Regions from separate parts of the Bradyrhizobium sp. CCBAU 51753 genome, predicted to be linked through region 2. Evidence: predicted binding sites of a transcription regulator. Region 2 holds the regulator's gene; each other region holds the start of a gene.

Region 1 (2,200 bases), 4.2 Mb from region 2:
GTAGCGGCGGCCTGTTCAAGACGCCGACGTTGCGCAATGCCGACTTCAACGCTCCGTATTTTCACGACGGCCGCTTCGACGACTTTGGCCAGGTCGTCGATTATTTCGACCGCACCTTCCAGCTCGGCCTCTCGGCGCAGGACAAGGGCGATCTGGTCGCTTACCTCACCGCCGTGGGCGACGGCATGCAGCCCTATGAGCGCGACGGCGCCAGCGCGACGCTGAAGGAGATCAACGACTTCTCCACGGTGCTTGCGACGGCGATCCCGTCCGGCGACAAGGACATCGTTGCGCTGGCGGTCGATACGATCGGCCGCGAGCTGCGCGAGTTGACCGAGCAATATCCCGATCGCAAGAACACCAGCGTATCCGGCGGCGAGCAGCAGCGCGTGCTTGCGCGCAACAGCCTCAAGGAACTCGTGCTGACGCTGCGGCGGATCGAGATGGCCGTCGCAACCGGACGCAATGCCGACGCTGCGGGGGAGTTCAGGAATTATCGCTATCTGATGGCGGCCGCGGTTCCTGCGGTACTGGCCAGCGCCGAGCCATGGTCGCTGTTCAATCAAGACGTGCATGATCAGCACTATGCCGCACTTCGCCAGGTGATGCAGTCGAAGCACGTTTCGCAGTGATTAAGCGGCGCTGAAGTGCATTTGCAGCCGCTGGCGTTCGTGCCAGCTGCCTCAGGTTTTTCAATTAAAGATTGAATAGTTGGATTCGTGGAGATGCAGCCGGGCGCTGCAGATGTCTCCGCGGAAAATATTTGAACGTTTCGAAACTTCTTTTGCGGTTTCACGGAAGTGAAATGCATGCGTCATTTTGTCGCACTAAGCAGTGTCTTGCTAACCGCAAACACCCTGAGGTCGACAATGACGTTCAATTACAAAAAGCACTGGCGGGCCACTACCGCCCTCTGCGTCGCATCAACGGTACTCATCGCAACCGCTGCCTACGCCGCTCACTATCCCGGTGGCCGCAGCGATTGGGACAAGCGTTCGCATCACAATCACAATGCTCACAACGATGGCGATCGCGCCAAGAACGAGCATCACGGCGACAACGACCACGGCGACAAGGTGAAGACCGCGTCCCCGATCAAGCACGTCATCATCCTGATCGGCGAAAACCGCGGCCTGGATCACACCTTCGGTATCTACAAGCCGAAGGGCAAGGGACAGACCATCTCCAACCTGTTGTCCAAGGGCATCGTCAACGAGGACGGAACGCCGGGTCCGAACTTCGCGCAGGCGCAGCAGTTCTCGGTCGCGGGCCAGCAGTCGTTCTACATCGGCGCGCCGGAGATCGCGAAGTCGCCCTACAATGCGACCAACAAGATGCCGCAGCCGAACACCGCGGGCACGCCGAGCGCGCAGAGCGATACCTCTCCGCCGTTCAAGACCATCGCAGAGGCCAGCGTCGAGAAGGACATGGATCCGGCCGATCTCGATATCCTGACCACCGGCTTCAGCGGCCTGCCGACCAACGTGCTTGACACCCGCGTTCCCGGCGCCGGCAATCTGAACGGGCCGTTCCCGCTGCAGGGCGACCAGATCAGCGATGACGACTACACCGGCGACTCCACACATCGCTTCTATCAGGACTGGCAGCAGGAAGACTGCAGCGCCGCCAGCGCCACCAAGAAGAACAATTCGGGCTGCCTGAACGACCTGTTCCCGTTCGTGATGGCGACCTATTCGGCGACCAACAAGAGCATGGCCAACTCGATGGGCTTCTACAACGCCCAGCAGGGTCAGGCTCCGGTCCTGAAGATGCTCGCCGATCGCTTCACCCTGAGCGACAACTTCCACCAGTCGTTCCATGGCGGCACCGGTGCGAACCACTTCATGCTCGGCACCGGCGACGCGGCGTTCTGGAGCGACGGCAAGGGCAACCCGGTGACCCCGCCGGCCAACCTGATCGCCAACCCGAACCCGGTGGCGGGCACGGTCAACCGCTACACCGTCGACGGCAATTGGAGCGATTGCTCCGACGTGTCCCACCCCGGCGTCAAGCCGATCGTCACCTATCTCAACAATCTGCCGTACGCGGCGGAGCCGAACTGCAAGCCCAACCACTACTACATGCTCAACAACGTCAACCCGGGCTACCTGCCGAACGGCGCGCTGTCGGGCGGCAACAACGTCCCGCCGTCGTCGGTCCGCACGATCGGCGATGCGCTGATGGAGAAGAACATCTCCTG
Region 2 (2,200 bases):
ATGCGAAACGCATGCAATCCGGAGTATTCCGGAGCAGTGGAAAAGCCTGATTGCAAGGCTTAAATGTTGGGAACATGTGGACGCGCTGCCGCGGACTCTTGCGCCAGAGTCACGCCATATTGTAGCGTTTGGCCTGTCGGGTACGACATCTCGTGCGGCAGTACTGGACCCTCTTAGTAGCCATTTGTTCTGCGTGAACGTTCGGGCGCAACAGCACGCCCGGCGAGGGCTAAGGGATTCTGACCGCGGGGATTTTGACAGATTTGGCTCGCAGCGCCGCTCCCATCACCGGCCGGCGCACCGCGAAAGGAAGAATGCGATGACGGTATTGACCTGGTCCGACGATCGCGTCGAGCAGCTGAAGAAGCTCTGGGAGAGTGGCCTCTCCGCCAGCCAGATCGCGGCGGAACTCGGCAATGTGACGCGAAACGCCGTGATCGGCAAAGTCCATCGGCTCGGCCTGTCCGGCCGCGCCAAGGCGCCCTCCACCGCCGCGCCGCGGCAGCGCAAGGCCCGTCCCGCCCAGCACATGATGCGGGTGGCGCGCCCGGTCTCGCGCGGCAACACCGCGCTGGCGCAGGCTTTCGAGGTCGAACTCGAGCCGGATCCGATCGCCTACGACAACGTGGTGCCGATGAGCCAGCGGCTGTCGCTGCTGGAGCTGAACGAGGCCACCTGCCATTGGCCGGTCGGCGATCCCTCGAGCCCGGAATTCTTCTTCTGCGGCGGCAAGGCGCTCACCGGCCTGCCCTATTGCGCGCACCACTCGCGCGTCGCTTACCAGCCCGCCGGCGATCGCCGCCGGCCGTCGAACAAGCCGCAGCTCAAATAGGCCGACGACGAAACCAGCGACGACGTCAAAAAAGAAATCCCCGCGAAGGCGGGGATTTTTTTGTTGCAGCGGTCGGACCGGGCCTTACGGCTGCGGCTCGGCCTTGGCAAAACGGTCGTCGAGGGCGTAGCCGGCGCCGCGCACGGTGCGGATCGGATCCTGCTCGCGGCCCGGATTGAGCAGCTTGCGCAGGCGGCCGATATGCACGTCAACGGTCCGCTCGTCGATATAGATGTCGCGGCCCCAGACGCTGTCGAGCAGCTGCTCGCGGCTGAACACGCGGCCGGGATGCTCGAGGAAGAATTCGAGCAGCCGATATTCGGTCGGGCCGAGATCGATCGGGCGGCCGGAGCGCGCAACGCGGCGCTTCTCTCGGTCGAGCTCGATGTCGCCATAGGTCAGCACGGTGGCGAGCCGCTCGGGGCTGGCGCGGCGCAGCAGGCCCTTCACCCGCGCCAGGAGCTCCGGCACCGAGAACGGCTTGACGATATAATCGTCGGCGCCGGTGGCCAGCCCACGCACCCGCTCGCTCTCCTCGCCGCGCGCGGTCAGCATGATGATCGGCAGCTGCTTGGTCTCGGGACGTGCCCGCAAGCGGCGGCAGAGCTCGATGCCGGACAGGCCCGGCAGCATCCAGTCGAGCACCACGAGATCGGGAACGCGCTCCTTGAGGCGGGTGTCGGCATCGTCGCCGCGCCCGACCGTTTCGACATCGTAGCCTTCCGCGTCGAGGTTGTAGCGCAACAGCGTTGTCAGCGCTTCCTCGTCTTCGACTACCAGAATGCGTGCGCTCATCGGTCTAAGTTCTCTCTATCTTGATCCGTTGCCCAGACGCAAAACCGAAACGCTCATCGTCCTGATGAGCACGATCTTGTCGGAAAACCGGTACCCACTTTTCCGGATCGTGCTTCAGTTACCCGGCACCGTGGTCGCAAAGTTGGTCATGTCGCCCTTCGGGCGCTTGTCGGTGATTTGCTGGCCCTCGATCATGTAGAACACGGTCTCGGCGATGTTGGTGGCGTGGTCGCCGATCCGCTCGATATTCTTGGCGCAGAACATCAGGTGGATGCAGAACGAGATGTTGCGCGGATCTTCCATCATGTAGGTGAGCAGCTCGCGGAACAGCGAGGTGCAGATCGCGTCGACCTCCTCGTCGCCCTTCCAGACGTTCATCGCCGCCGGCAAATCGTGCGCGGCGTAGGCGTCGAGCACCGACTTGACCTGCGACAGCACGAGGTCGGTCATGTGCTCGAGGCCGCGGATCAGCTTCAGCGGCTGGAAATCGCTCTCCAGCGCCGCGACGCGCTTGCCCATGTTCTTGGCGAGGTCGCCGATCCGCTCGAGGTCGGTGGCCACCCGCATCGCGCT
Region 3 (2,200 bases), 3.3 Mb from region 2:
GGCTCTGGCCGAGGATGAACGCCTGGTCCGGATCGCCCTCCTTGTTCCAGCTGGCATCGCGATAGGAGCGCATGTCGATCATGAAGACGTCGAGCAGCGGCCCGTAGCCGATCTTGCGATAGATCCGCCCGTCGCGCTCCGGCATCAGCCGCATCGGCATGAATTCGTGGAAGGCGCGGCGCGCTCGCGCCACCAGGCGCGACGTGCCGTCATCGTCGTAGCCGGTCGCATCGGTGGTGCCGACCGGCGACCAGTCGTCGGCGACCTCGTGGTCGTCCCATTGCGCGAACATCGGCACCTCCGCATGGAAGGCGCGAAAATGCGCGTCGAGCCAATTGTATTTGTAGTTGCCACGAAACTCGTCGAGGCTGTGCGCGACCACGGATTTTTCCACCGTGACGATGTTGCGCCAGACTTCGCCGTTCGGCAGCGCCTGCTCGGCCGGCACCGTGCAGTCGGCATAAATGTGGTCGCCGGAATGGATGAAGAAATCGGGGCGCGCGTTCAGCATGGTGCGGTAGCTGCGCAGGCCCCCGCGGGCGGGATCGATGCCCCAGCCCTGCCCGACCACGTCGCCGGACCAGACGAAGGAGACCGAGCGCCGGTCGACTGGCGCGGTGCGGAAGTGCCCGACACGGCTCTCGCCGGCGACGCCGTCGCCGTCATCGAAGCGCACGCGATAGAACAGATCCTGCCCCGGCGGCAGGCCGTCCAGCAGCAGCTTTGCGGTGAAGTCGCGCTCGGGCAGTGCATCGGCGGACGCGGTGCGCAGGACGGTTGCAAAGCTCTCGACCGCGGAGCATTCGACCTGCATCCGCGCGGCGCGATCGGCGCGCGCCCAGATCACCGCGGAGTCGCTCGCGACGTCGCCGGACTGAATGCCCGCGAGCCCAGGCCGATCGGCGGCCCCGCTCAGATAGGGTTTTGCCAGCGCCCCCAATCCCGCCAGCGCCGCCGTCGACGCCGAACGCACCAGCAGCTGACGCCGGGTGAGGCCTCGCCTCCTCGCGCAGATCGCCATCGAACAACCTTCGTCGAATCGCGACGACGGTTGTGCCTGCGCTGCTTGACTCCACCCTTACGGTTTCTTGACTCCACGCCGACGGTTTTGCGACAGCGGGATGACGTGGGCTGTGATTGCGAGGAGCGACAGCGACGAAGCAATCCATCGTTCCGCATATGCGGACCCATGGATTGCTTCGCTTCGCTCGCAATGACGGTGCGGCAACAATTGTGCACCTCCATCACCGTCACCCTGAGGTGGCCGCTTCTTCAGCGGCCCTCGAAGGGTCGACGGCCCGGCTGGTGGCCGATTCATCCTTCGAGGCTCGCCGAAGAGGCTCGCGCCTCAGGATGACGGGTTCGTAGGGGTGCGCGGGCTATACCGACAAGCGCGGCGCGGCCTAGCAGCCGCGCGCGTCAGCGCCAGTTGCAGATGCCGCCGGAGCGGCAGGGCCAGGTCTGGATCCTGACGTCGCGGGCTTGGGCATCGAGCGGGTTGCTGTGGCGCCGGGTCAGTTTGGCGCGGGCGGGAAAGTGGGTGGCTGCACGCCGCTTCTCATGCGCCGCGGGCTTCTCATGCGCCGGCGTCTTCTCATGCGCCGCTGGCGGCTCCACACGAGTGGTCTGCACCGCCTTCTTTGGCGCGACCTTGGTCTCCTCGACCTTCGGCGCCACACTGGCCTGCGGATCGCTGCTGTGGTCGGCCTTGGCTTCGACCGGGACCGGCTCGAACTGCGCCGGCGGGCCGAGCCGTTTCGGCGACAGCACCGCCTTGGAGAGGTCGAGGCTGAAATACTCGTTCGGGCGATACTCGTCGGCCAACGCCACGCCGCCCAATGCCAGCGACGCGGTACAAATAGCTGCAACACAAAGGTTTTTCAGAACCATGAAAAACGGCCTCCCGAAATACACACGGGAACATCGATCATGTAGGAACCCGGCCGCGCAAATCCAGCCGATGCTGCAAGCACGGTTACCGGTCAACTATAGCGGCCCAGAGCAAGTTCCCTAAGCCCTATTCCGCCGCCTGCGCCAGCGGCCGGCCGATCGCGCTTTGCAGCCGCGCGCATTCGGTCCGATAGCGGGCGACGTTGGCCTCCTTGATGTGGCCGTAGCCGCGCACGAGATCGGCGGCCTTTGCCAGCGCCACCAGCCGCGGCAGGTCGAGCTGCGTCTTGCCGTCGAGATGGCGCAGAAT
Region 4 (2,200 bases), 520 kb from region 2:
TCGTGGTGCCGCATCTGTTGCGGCTGGTGATCGGGCCGGCGCATCGCCTGCTGCTGCCGGCCTCCGCGATTCTTGGCGCGATCCTGCTGGTCGGCGCCGACACGGTGGCCCGCACCATCGTGGCGCCCGCGGAAATGCCGATCGGCATTTTGACCGCGGCGATCGGCGCCCCGTTCTTCCTCGCCATGCTGCTGCGCCAGCGCACCCTGGTCGCGCTATGAGCGCGCTGCTCGCGGCGCAATCGGTATCGATGACGGTCGGCGGCGCCACGCTGGTCGATGACATCTCGCTGCAGGTCGGCGCCGGCGAGATGGTCGCAATTGTGGGACCGAACGGCGCCGGCAAGTCGACCTTGCTGCGGATGCTGTCCGGCGATCTCAGACCTTCGCGCGGCACGATCCGGCTCAAGCAGCGCGAGCTCCACGCCTATCGGCCGCGCGAGCTGGCGCAGCATCGCGCCATGCTGTCGCAACATGTCCACGTCAGCTTCCCGTTCACGGTGGAAGAAATCGTCACGATGGGCGCCGGCGAGCGTTCACGCGCCGCGGCGCGCGGGCTGGTCGAGGCGGCGCTCGACGAGGTCGGGCTTGCAGATTTTCGCGCGCGGCAATTGCCGACGCTGTCGGGCGGCGAGCAGCAGCGCGCGCACTTCGCCCGCGTGCTGGTGCAGCTGGCCTGCGGCGAGGCGCGCCACGGTCCGGGCCTGCTGCTGCTGGACGAGCCGACGTCGAGCCTCGATCTGCGGTATCAGATCGATCTGGTCGAGACTGCGCGACGGCGCGCCGCCCAAGGCACCGCCGTGATCGCGATCCTGCACGACCTCAACCTGGCGATGCGGTTTGCCGACCGCATCCTGCTCTTGCATCGCGGCCGGCTCGCCATCGACGGCGACCGCGCCGCCGCGATGCGGCCGGAAACCATCCGGCAGATCTTCGAGATCGACGCTGCGATCGCGCACACCGAGCAGGGAGTGCCGTTCTTGCTGCCGCAGACCATGCGGCCGGTCTGAATCCCCAACCCACGTTGGATAGATGGGAGGCGACCTAACGCCGCAACCCTTATTCGGTGACAAGCGGCGCCGTTCATAAATCTGTCAGGCGGCTGTCACAGCCACCTCCGAGAACACCGCATCGTTTATCCTCTGGGGAGATCAACCATGCGCCTGTCACTGCTCTGCTCCGTCGCATCCGTGCTGCTTGCCACCGCCGCGTTCGCGCAAGGCGAAGGCGAATTTCCGGCGACGCTGGCGGGACACGCCGTGATGCCGGCCGAGAGCTTCATCGAGGCGCCGGCGGACGCGCCCGCGGACCTGAAGACGTCGGGCAAATACACCACCGGCAAGCGCGTCGACACGATCGGCACCGTGATGGGCAAATCCTATGAGCGGCCGACCGGCGTGTCGCTGCCGTTCAAGGGCCAGCCGCTGCAGGGCCATTCCGGCATCAAGGTGATGCCCGACGGCTCGTTCTGGGTGATCACCGACAACGGCATGGGCTCGCGCTACAACTCGGCCGACTCGATGCTGTATCTCAACCGGCACAAGATCGACTGGGCGAGCGGCAAGATCGAGCGCCAGGAGACCGTGTTCCTGCACGATCCCGACAAGAAGGTGCCGTTCCGCATCGTGCATGAGGACACCGCCAAGCGTTACCTCACCGGCGCCGATTTCGACACCGAAGGATTCCAGATCATCAACGACACGTTCTGGATCGGCGACGAGTTCGGGCCCTACGTGCTGAAGGCGGACAAGACCGGCAAGATCCTCGCCGTGTTCGAGACCGTCGCCGACGGCAAGCCGGTGCGCTCGCCGGATCACTGGGCGGTGCAGTCGCCCGGTGCGCCGGGCGCCAGCTACACCAACGTCAATTTGCGCCGCTCCAAGGGCTATGAGGGCTTTGCCGCCTCGAAGGACGGCAAGTTCCTGTACGGTCTTCTTGAAGGACCGCTGTGGGATGCCGAGAAGAAGGACTGGGAGAAGGTCGACGGCAAGGAAGCCTCGCGCATCCTCGAATTCGACGTCGCCGCGGAAAAATTCACCGGCCGCTACTGGCAGTATGTGTTCGAGCAGAACGGCAATGCGATCGGCGACTTCAACATGATCGATCCGACGGCGGGCCTGGTGATCGAGCGCGACAATGGCGAAGGCACCGCCGACAAGGCGTGCCCGCAAGGCCAGCGCGGCGAGAGCTGCTTTCCCGAT

What was found. Region 2 encodes PhoB, which activates phosphate uptake and scavenging genes when phosphate is short. Its sites were predicted from a motif close to TGTCATNNANCTGTCAT; they were not measured.
Region 1: the regulator PhoB is predicted to act here: its motif matches at 802-818, upstream of XH93_RS16535 (phospholipase C).
Region 3: the regulator PhoB is predicted to act here: its motif matches at 1,111-1,127, upstream of XH93_RS12895 (alkaline phosphatase).
Region 4: the regulator PhoB is predicted to act here: its motif matches at 1,092-1,108, upstream of XH93_RS37345 (esterase-like activity of phytase family protein).

The regions. Positions count from the first base shown of each region.
Region 1 covers NZ_CP030037.1:3,745,177-3,747,376, forward strand. Annotated here, with positions in the region: gene XH93_RS16530 (cytochrome c peroxidase) at 1-632, shown strand, start outside; gene XH93_RS16535 (phospholipase C) at 870-2,200, shown strand, end outside.
Region 2 covers NZ_CP030037.1:8,658,660-8,660,859, forward strand. Annotated here, with positions in the region: gene XH93_RS39815 (GcrA family cell cycle regulator) at 320-832, shown strand; gene phoB (phosphate regulon transcriptional regulator PhoB) at 917-1,627, opposite strand; gene phoU (phosphate signaling complex protein PhoU) at 1,742-2,200, opposite strand, start outside.
Region 3 covers NZ_CP030037.1:2,886,802-2,889,001, reverse strand. Annotated here, with positions in the region: gene XH93_RS12895 (alkaline phosphatase) at 1-1,021, opposite strand, end outside; gene XH93_RS12890 (hypothetical protein) at 1,420-1,890, opposite strand; gene XH93_RS12885 (indolepyruvate ferredoxin oxidoreductase family protein) at 2,018-2,200, opposite strand, start outside.
Region 4 covers NZ_CP030037.1:8,135,784-8,137,983, forward strand. Annotated here, with positions in the region: gene XH93_RS37335 (iron ABC transporter permease) at 1-221, shown strand, start outside; gene XH93_RS37340 (heme ABC transporter ATP-binding protein) at 218-1,009, shown strand; gene XH93_RS37345 (esterase-like activity of phytase family protein) at 1,157-2,200, shown strand, end outside.